Regions from separate parts of the Allorhizobium ampelinum S4 genome, predicted to be linked through region 2. Evidence: predicted binding sites of a transcription regulator. Region 2 holds the regulator's gene; each other region holds the start of a gene.
The links. Region 2 encodes PhoB, which activates phosphate uptake and scavenging genes when phosphate is short. Its sites were predicted from a motif close to TGTCATNNANCTGTCAT; they were not measured.
Positions count from the first base shown of each region.

Region 1: the regulator PhoB is predicted to act here: its motif matches at 1,493-1,509, upstream of AVI_RS18780 (inorganic phosphate transporter).
Region 3: the regulator PhoB is predicted to act here: its motif matches at 1,669-1,685, upstream of AVI_RS29925 (PhnD/SsuA/transferrin family substrate-binding protein).

Region 1 is NC_011988.1:328,239-331,515, forward strand. Features, by position in the region: gene AVI_RS18780 (inorganic phosphate transporter) at 1-1,444, opposite strand, end outside; gene AVI_RS18785 (ABC transporter ATP-binding protein) at 1,816-2,991, shown strand; gene AVI_RS18790 (carbohydrate ABC transporter permease) at 2,988-3,277, shown strand, end outside.
Region 2 is NC_011989.1:409,077-412,353, forward strand. Features, by position in the region: gene AVI_RS01960 (aspartate aminotransferase family protein) at 1-188, opposite strand, end outside; gene AVI_RS01965 (GcrA family cell cycle regulator) at 618-1,169, shown strand; gene phoB (phosphate regulon transcriptional regulator PhoB) at 1,274-1,957, opposite strand; gene phoU (phosphate signaling complex protein PhoU) at 2,318-3,025, opposite strand; gene pstB (phosphate ABC transporter ATP-binding protein PstB) at 3,069-3,277, opposite strand, start outside.
Region 3 is NC_011984.1:198,548-201,824, reverse strand. Features, by position in the region: gene trbI (IncP-type conjugal transfer protein TrbI) at 1-768, shown strand, start outside; gene AVI_RS30735 (ATP-binding cassette domain-containing protein) at 801-1,061, opposite strand; gene AVI_RS29930 (hypothetical protein) at 1,142-1,366, opposite strand; gene AVI_RS29925 (PhnD/SsuA/transferrin family substrate-binding protein) at 1,347-1,589, opposite strand; gene AVI_RS24380 (LysR substrate-binding domain-containing protein) at 2,308-3,231, shown strand; gene phnA (phosphonoacetate hydrolase) at 3,255-3,277, opposite strand, start outside.

The sequences.
Region 1 (3,277 bases), on a different replicon from region 2:
TTGTCGATACCGGCAGGCCGAAATGGTCGGCGGCCCCAATCGTCACCATGGCGACGATTTCAGCGGCAGCACCCTGGCCATAGGTGAGATGGGTCTTGCCGATCTTTTCACCGACCGTGACAACGATGCGCCGCCAGCCGATCATCGTTCCCAGACCGAGCGCCAGCGCCACAGCAACCTTCACCCAGGTCGGAATGAACTTCGTCGCATTGTCGACCGCCTTGTGATAGGCGCTGACAGCAGCAAGGTCGCTTGCCTCCATCGGCAGCAGCTTCTGCTTGTCGATCAGCTTCAAAGCTTCACCGATCAGGTAAATATCGTTTCTGATATTTTGCACCAGATGGTTTGGAACGGCTTCCAGCGTTGGGAAAGCGGCGACTTCCGCGCTTGTCGCGTGGATATATTGCTGGAGGGCGAGTGTCGTGGTGTCGCTCCAGGTCTTGGTCTTGACGGCATCCGCCACGGTGGCTTTTGCATCTGCGACGGTCACGCCCGGCTTGATATATTTGCCGAGCGCGGTCTCAACCTGCGCCGAGGAAGATTTATAGGCTTCGAGATAATTCACATCCGGCGTGCGATTGAGCGCGAAAGCCGTCGGCACCAGGCCGATCAGGATCAGCATGATCAGGCCCATGCCTTTCTGGCCGTCGTTCGATCCATGCGCAAAACTGACACCGGTACAGGTGAAGATCAGCAGGCCCCGTATCCAGAGCGGCGGCGGCTGATTGGTTTTCGGCTCCTGGTAGAGCGCCTTGTTCTTCACGAACAGCTTCATGGCCAAAAGCAGGATCGCGGAAAAGCCAAAGCCAATCAGCGGTGAGATCAGCAGGGACAGGCCGATATTTGTCGCCTGCGACCAGTCTACCCCGCTCGTTGCCGAACCGGCTGGTGCCAGAAACTGATTGGCGAGACCGACGCCGATAATCGAGCCGACCAGGGTGTGTGAGCTGGAGGAGGGCAGGCCCAGATACCAGGTGCCAAGGTTCCAGACGATGGCAGCGATCAACAGGGCAAACACCATGGCAAGGCCGGAGCCGGAGCCGACCTGAAGGATCAGTTCCACCGGGAGAAGGGAAAGGATGCCAAAGGCAACGGCGCCGCTGGATGTTAGAACACCGAGGAAATTGAAAAATCCCGACCACATGACCGCGAATTCAGCGGGCATCGAGCGTGTGTAGATCACGGTGGCGACTGCATTGGCCGTATCGTGGAAGCCGTTGACGAACTCAAACCCGAGCGCGATCAGAAGCGCAAGCCCCAAAAATATCCAGGGAACCGCGACGGTGCTGGTCAGATCCTGGCCAAGAGCGTAGCCGATATAGCCTAGTCCGACCAACAGGACCACGCCGAACACCGGCATGAACCACTTGCCCGATCCATGCGCCCGGTCAAGGGGATGGCCCGCGCTGTTGAGCGGCGAATTCGAAGGCGCTAATTCAGCCATTCAAGGTCCTCACATTTGATATTTGTTAAGGAGTTTTGGCGGCTTTGAGTGAACCTTTCATGACACCCACCTCGCCACAGGCTTTCTCTTCAATGAAAGAGGTGACTACAAAAGCGCATTTATGCTAGGCGCTGGATGAGCAAAAACCTTTCCGGAAATTTGAGTAGTTGAGATGGATACAATTTAAGCGATTATTTAATTTGTGGTTGCCCAAAGTCATACAGGCGGCTTGTTTCTTCTGTTTCAAAGCGTGAGTGAGCAATAAGTATATTTATTGTCATTGTACCGTGACCTTTCACTAAACATTCGCAGATCCGTTGTTTGGCTGTCATAATGCCGCCCCATTACACGCTCCGTCGAAGGAGCGCATAATGATGCAACATTCTCTAAAACTGGCTGGAATTGGAAAAAGCTTCGCGGCTGATGATATTCTGAAGAATATTGATCTCGAGGTGCATCCCGGCGAGTTCTTGTCGCTTGTTGGCATGTCCGGCTGTGGCAAGTCGACCCTGTTGCGGATCATCGCTGGGTTGGAGCGGCCCGATCGCGGTCAGGTTCTGATCGATAATTCGGATGTGACCGACATGGATCCGAGCGACCGCAATCTGGCGATGGTGTTCCAGTCCTATGCGCTCTATCCCCATATGACCGTGCGGCAGAACATCGCCACACCGCTGCGGATGCGGCGTTTGTCGCTTGCGGGTCGATTGCCGCTGATCGGGCGTCTGGTCGCGCCTTCCGAGATTGTCAAGGACATCAAGCGCAGCGTTGAAGAGGCTGCGGAGACATTGCAGATTGCGCATCTTCTGGACCGGAGACCTGCTCAGCTTTCAGGTGGCCAGCGGCAGCGTGTGGCGCTGGCGCGGGCGCTGGTGCGTTCGCCTGCTGCCTTCTTGATGGATGAGCCACTTTCCAATCTCGATGCCAAGCTTCGCGCCCATATGCGCGATGAGCTTGTCGGCCTGCATCGCCGCCTTGGCGCTACCTTCATCTATGTCACCCATGATCAGATCGAGGCCATGACCATGTCGGATCGTGTCGCGCTGATGCATGAGGGCCGCATCGAGCAATTGGGCACACCCGATGAACTGTACCACCGGCCAGCGACATTGACGGTGGCGCGCTTCATAGGCACCCCATCAATCAACCTTCTGCCTGTCATGATCGGCATGCAGGGACAGGTTACCGCTTTCGGAAAAGACCTCGACCTGCGGGCATTAGACCAGGATGGCGGACCGGCAACGCTTGGGCTTCGGGCAGAAGACCTGCGCGTCCAAGATCTTAGGGCCCAAGATCTGCGTGCAAGCGGCAACGGCTTTGCCGTGCGCGTCCAGCGCAGCGAGACCCATGGCGCCGACCGGTTCGTAACCTGCCGCCTTATCGATGATGAAACGGTCGTGGTGACCATGCGGCAAGGCGCGCGCGACGCCCTCGGTGCTGATGCACATGGTCTGATGACCATTGGCTTTGCACCTGAGCGTGCTCATCTGTTTGGCGCAGATGGCACGCGCTGCGCCGTTTCTATTCGTGAACGGGTGGCGGCATGACTGCTGGCTCGTCCTCAATGGCGCTTACGGCTAAGCCTCGTGCAAGCTGGCAAACAGCCGAGCGCCGGATGGTTCGCCGTGGTCTGTTGTTTGCGGCCCCGGCCGTTTTGCTGTTGCTGGCGATTTATATCGTTCCAATGCTTGTGCTGGCCGCCTTTTCTGTCACGGATTACCAACTCGGTGCTCTCACCATTCACTTTGTCGGGCTCGGCAATTTCATCAAGGCGTTTCACGATCCCGTCTTTATTCGGGCAGTAATCAATACGGCGATCTATGCCGTGATCGT
Region 2 (3,277 bases):
TCCGCCTGGCTTTTCAATGCCTCGACGAGATGCGGATGCGAGTGGCCGCAGGACGTCACGGCGACGCCGCCGGCAAAGTCGAGATATTGCTCACCTGTTTCAGTGTAAAGCCACGGGCCCTCGCCTCGCTCGAAACGCAGCGGCGCACGTGAAAACGTGTTGAACAGCGGCGTTGATGTCTGAGCCATGGCGGAAAATCCTTTCGAGCGGCTTTTTGAAGTCTCAATGAGTTTATAGGCTAACCACCGAAAAACCGGTGGAAAAAATCAAAAATGCCGCCTTTCGGCGGCATTTGCACTATTCCGGCTTCCGCCAGCGTTGTCAACAAAACATCGGGGCAAAGGCATTGCTCCGACATGTCCTTGCAAGCGCTGTTGAACAAACCGCCTCGATAAAAAATCGGTGGATAGCAAGTTGGGGAAAAGCCTGAAATTCGATTCACGATGATTCGGCGACTCTTGTCACGGAGTCAGGCTCACACTAGGTTAATAACGAATTACTACACTGCATGCGGCGGAAAAGTCACCAACAACACGAGGAAAGTTGGGTTCCGGAACCTTCCGGGACATGGATGATGGATTCCGCGTCAAGCGCGTGCACCAGGCGGAGATTGCGGCATGAACTGGACGGACGAGCGAGTTGAAAGACTCACGAAATTATGGGCCGAAGGCCTGAGCGCAAGTCAGATTGCGACGCAGCTTGGCGGCGTCAGCCGGAATGCCGTGATTGGCAAGGTGCATCGGTTGTGCCTTCCCGGACGCGCCAAGGCAGGCGGTCCCGCCGCGACACCAGCGCGCACACCCAAGCGGCCAGCGCCGTCCACGCCTCGTGCACCGAGTTTTGCCGCACGCACGCCTTCAAGCGCGCCGCGTCCTGCCGCGCGCACTGCTGCGGCGACCGCGCTGAACGAAGATCTCGACATGGATGTCACCGAGAACATGGCTGCTTTGCCGGTTCTCAACACCACCATTCTGCCAGCCTCGCGCCGTCTGTCGCTGACGGACCTGACCGAGCGGACCTGCAAATGGCCGGTTGGCGACCCGATGACCGACGAGTTTCACTTCTGTGGCTGCGACAGCCAGGACAATTCTCCCTATTGCAAATATCACGCGAAGCTCGCCTACCAGCCGGTAAACGAGCGGCGCCGGGCTGCTGCGAACGCGCGCTGATCTCTGCCCGTGATCTCCGATCGCATGTCATAAAAAAAGCGAGCCGCCCGGCTCGCTTTTTTCGTTCCACTGGGGTTTCGGTCCATAAAAACAGAGCAGCGATCTTATGCTTCCATCGAATAGCCGGCGCCGCGCACCGTGCGGATCACGTCCTGCATATTGGAAAAGTTGAGCGCCTTGCGCAGCCGTCCGACATGGACATCGACTGTGCGCTCGTCCACATAAATGTCATGGCCCCAGACGCCGTCCAGCAGTTGAGAGCGGGAAAACACCCGGCCGGGTGAGGTCATCAGGAACTCCAGCAGCCGGAATTCGGTGGGCCCGAGGCGCACTTCGCGGCTCTTGCGATGGACACGATGGGTTTCGCGATCAAGCTCGATATCGCCGCAACGCAGCAGGCTGGACAGAACTTCCGGCTTGGCGCGGCGCAGCATCGCCTTGACGCGGGCCATCAGTTCCGGCGTCGAGAACGGTTTGACGACATAATCGTCGGCACCGGTGGCAAGTCCGCGCACCCGTTCGCTCTCTTCGCCACGCGCGGTCAGCATGATGATCGGCAGGCGCTCGGTATCGGGCCGCATCCGCAGGCGACGACATAGCTCAATGCCGGAAACACCCGGCAACATCCAATCGAGGATCAGCAGATCCGGCACCCGCTCCTGCAGGCGAAGCTCGGCTTCGTCTCCCCGCAGAATGGTTTCGACCTCATAGCCTTCCGATTCCAGATTATAACGCAAAAGGACGCTCAGGGCTTCTTCGTCTTCAACGACGGCAATTTTCGGCAGCATTCGATCCCATACCTTCAATGAGAGAGTCTTCCCGCAAGCCTTTCCTTGTCCGCTCTGGCGAAAAAGAACACGGCAATACGAGAATTTCGATGTTTACAGCATGTTTGCGCTTCATGATGGCGCTCTACTGTGACTGGAAGGCTGGCCTGTCGCCACAGGTCGAACCTTCGGGTGAAGCCCCCACCCCATTTGGCGTCAGACGCTGAGCTGTCCGATGCCAATCTCCGTCATGGTTTCATACCGGCAGCCACAGATCATGGCTCTTGGTATGCTTTTCTTTGATATCTCAAGGTCTTGATGCCTTGAGATATCAACACGTCATGCAATGCGGGGATGGGTCAACATCCTCGCATTGTCATCTCAATCGGCGACCCCGAAAGCGGTCGTCGTGTCGTCCTTCGGGCGCTCACCCTCGGGCTGTGCGCCAGTGGCCATGTAATAGATGGTCTCGGCGATATTGGTGGCATGGTCGCCGATGCGCTCGATATTCTTGGCGCAGAACAGAAGGTGCGTGCAGGTGGTGATGTTGCGCGGATCTTCCATCATATAGGTCAGCAATTCGCGAAACAGCGAGGTGTAGATTGCATCGATCTCCTCATCGCGGTCGCGGATCGACTTGGCCTTTTCCGCCGAGCGGGTGGTGTAGACATCCAGCACTTCCTTGAGCTGGGTCATCGCCAGTTCCGAAAGATGCTCGATGCCGCGGGCCAGCTTGCGCGGCACGCCGGTGCCTTGCACGGCCATGACCCGCTTGGCATTGTTCTTACCGAGATCGCCGACGCGCTCCAGATCCGAGGCAATCCTGAGCGCACCGATGATTTCGCGCAGATCGGCGGCCATGGGCTGACGTTTTGCGATGGTGACGATCGCTTTGTCACCCACTTCGCGCTCGGCATTGTCCATGATCACGTCGTCGGAGATCACCTTCTGGGCGAGGGCGGCATCGGAATTGACCAGCGCGCGAACGGATTCACCCACCATCTGCTCGGCCAGACCGCCCATTTCCGAAATGCGGCGCATTAGATATTTCAGTTCCTCGTCAAAGGCGGTGTAGATATGCGCTGTCATGTTCTGATCCTTTAAAAAGATGCATTTTCAATCAACCGTCGGATCAGCCGAACCGGCCCATGATATAGTCCTGGGTCCGCTGGTCGTCCGGGTTGGTGAACATCTTGTCGGTATCGTTTTCCTCGACCAACTGGCCGAGATGGAACATTGCCGTGCGCTGGGACACACGAGCGGCCTGCTGCATCGAATGCGTGACGATGACGATGGTGAAATTGGCCCGCAATTCGTGGATCAGTTCTTCCACCTTGGCCG
Region 3 (3,277 bases), on a different replicon from region 2:
GCCGCGACGACGAATGGCGTTTCCACTGCAATGACACCTGGCGCATCCGACCTGTACGCAGCCGCTGTTCGTGCGGGTCTTGGCGGGCAAAATGTTGATCCTAACGGCCAGAAGTCCAAGGAGGACTTCTTTAATGCCGACCTCAAGGAACTTGGCTACCTGCCAAACCGTGTCGTCCCCCAGCAGTCGCTTTACGAACTCAAGCGCGGCTCGGTTATTCCCGCGACATTGATCACCGGGATCAATTCCGATCTTCCCGGTCGCATCACCGCCCAGGTGAGCCAGAACGTCTATGACTCAGCTACGGGACATCGGCTCCTGATCCCGCAGGGAACGAAACTGTTCGGCCGTTATGACAGCAAGGTGTCGTTCGGCCAGAGCCGTGTTCTGGTCGTCTGGACCGACATCATCTTCCCGAACGGCTCGACGCTTCAGATCGGTGGCATGGCTGGCACAGACGCGCAGGGCTACAGCGGTTTCCGCGACAAGGTCGACCGCAAGTGGCTTCAGACCTTCGGCTCGGCCATCCTCATTGCGGTAATCGGCACCGGGATCGATATGGCTGTACCGCAGAGCTCGACGCTGGCGACGCAGGATACTGCCTCGGATGCGGCGCGGAGGAATTTCGCGGAAACCTTCGGCCGTGTCGCAGACCGAACTATACAGAGAAACATGGACGTCCAGCCGACGCTGGAGATCCAACCTGGCTACAGGTTCAACGTCCTTGTCGATCAGGACATTGTTTTTCCAAGCGCTTACAGAAACTAACGCTGGTCCGCTGTTCAAATGCCATCAAGGCATTAGCGCATTCGCGATCTTACGACATCGCTTGCAGGACCGCAGTCGCCGCCTGCTGGACACTGGACGACAGATTTTAGTCGGCAGGCGATGGCATTCAGCCCGACGACGCTTTTCAGCAGCGTCGATTTCCTGGATCCGTTCGCTCCGATTAGGGCAACGCCGTCGCCTTCAGCGATTTCTAACGACACGCCATGAAGGACCCAGACCGCCGGTCGATGAATAGGATTTGAAGACGTCGTGGCAAGACAAGCTGTATGCATCGCCGACTTGCTCTCCCTCGATGCCAGGTCTGGACACGAGGTTTGGCCGCGTCGCCAGCGTGCCGCGGCCATGGATCAGGTTACTCATCAATAAATTTCCCAAACGACTTGATGCCAATCGTATTGTACATGGCACGGACGTAGTCGTAGTCGCTGCCTGCGATCTTACTCTGGAACACGCCTCGGGCATATTTCTGATTGTCGTCGGTACCATCAAGAATGGCGCTCAGCAGTTTCCGAGCCATGCTCTGTGACGCATTCTTGATCTTTGCGACCACAGCTGGGTCAGCCTTTGCGCTCGCCATCAGCGGATCGTTGGGGCAGGTGGTCGAAGCTCATGCCTACAGCATCAAGGTCGCCGTCTATCAACGCCTGGATGGCAACGTTCCGGTCGATGTGAAGCGACTGGTAATCGTCGCTGTATTTCAGGCCTTGGTCGGCCAGCGCCTGCGCCGGCCCAAGATGAGTGGATGTGGAGCCGGCAGAAGAACCAAAGGCGATCTTCTTTCCCTTGAGATCTTTGACCATATTGATGCCCCGGCCGGCGATCGTGACGACTTGAGCGAATAGTCAGGACGCTGCCAACCAACGATCACGTCAGCTTTAGATAACTGGTGCATGACGAGATATTCGGATGGGCCCGTCAGAGCGAGCTCGAGTTGTCCCGAATTCATAGCGTCGACGGCGGCAGTGCGCGAGCTGACAGGGAGAAACTTTATCTCCAGCCCGGTGATCATGCATCGCACGTGGAGTGACCGAACCGAATTCTGCTGGACACGGGAGAGCTTGCCTGTTGCTGCGTAATTAGCAACCCGGGTAACGAGAAAAAAGGAGACAAGAAGATTCCGCCGCCGGTGGAAAGATGTCCTTCGCAGGACGACGGATGGGGTGAGTTCGCTTGTTGTCTTGGTACGGTCGTTTATTGCGATCAGGTCGCCGATTAGATTGTTCCGCCTCATTCTTCTGGTCCCATAGTGGGAGGGCCACACAGGCCGATCCCGGAGAGAAGCGCGATACTGCGAAGACATCAATAGCCATAGCTGCGGACAGTCAGAAGGTGCTTGACCTCACCACGCCGAATAGAGAAGACGACGCATGAAGCTTTTCCTTACTTGTGATAAGCGCGTCACAAACGTTGTATAAAAAGACTGGCTTGACTTTACAGATCGACATATATACGCATCTGCATTTCACTACACTAGATGTAGTGCGTACAGTGACTTTATGGCGGAAGGAGCTTGAGTGAATGGAACAGCGAAAACGCCGCCTTCCACCGCTGAAGTCATTGCTGTTCTTGGAAAGCGTGGTCAGGAACCAAAGCGTAACGGCTGCAGCGGATGAGCTGTCGATCACCCATAGCGCGGTCAGCAAGCAGCTGTCACAGCTGGAAGTATGGATCGGGCAGCCGCTCTTTCTTGAGAAGCGCAAAGGAATGATTCCGACAGCAGAGATCGGGCGTGTAGCGGCTGTGTTGGGCAACGCATTCGATGAAATACAGGACGCACTTGATGAGCTACATCCCAAACGGGCCGCAAAGCCGCCGGTACTTCGCGTCATTGCTCCCGCGACCTTGGCAATGCGTTGGCTGATACCGAAGCTTGGCGAGTTTCACACATCCGCAGGTGAGACGGACGTGATGGTGCGGCCCACGCATACGCCCGACAATTGGCTCGAGATGGAATTCGACATCGCGATCCGGAGGGGCGGCTTGATACCACCGCAATTTCTGCCCCAGTCGCTTTTTGCCGAGACACTGTCACTGGTGGCTACGGCGCGGGTCGCTGAGAGCTATCGCATGGGGCAGGGAGATCAACTGTCTCAGATTGGCTTGATCGATGTATCAACGCGTCATGGTGAACTAATGAACTGGCTGAAGCTGGCTGGTCTGCCGGTGGCAATGGCGCGTCAGGCAACCAAGTTGCCGCATTTCTATATCGCCCTGGACGCCATGTTCGCGGGCCGCGGCGCCTTGGTGGTTCCGACCTACCTGATCGAGGATCAGCTGTCACGCGGCGAGCTCGTGGAGCTGTTTCCTCAATCGCGGATCCAAGGCCCGAGCTACCAGGTTTTCGTCAATCCCGCGTCCGGCGCGGGAAATTTAGCCAAGGGGTTTGTGGACTGGATTAAGCGCGCTATCCCTTCGGTGGCTCAATATGCCGAAACGAGATAAACCGGACCTACTTGACTTTCGTGTCAGAGCGTACCGTTGAGCGCGT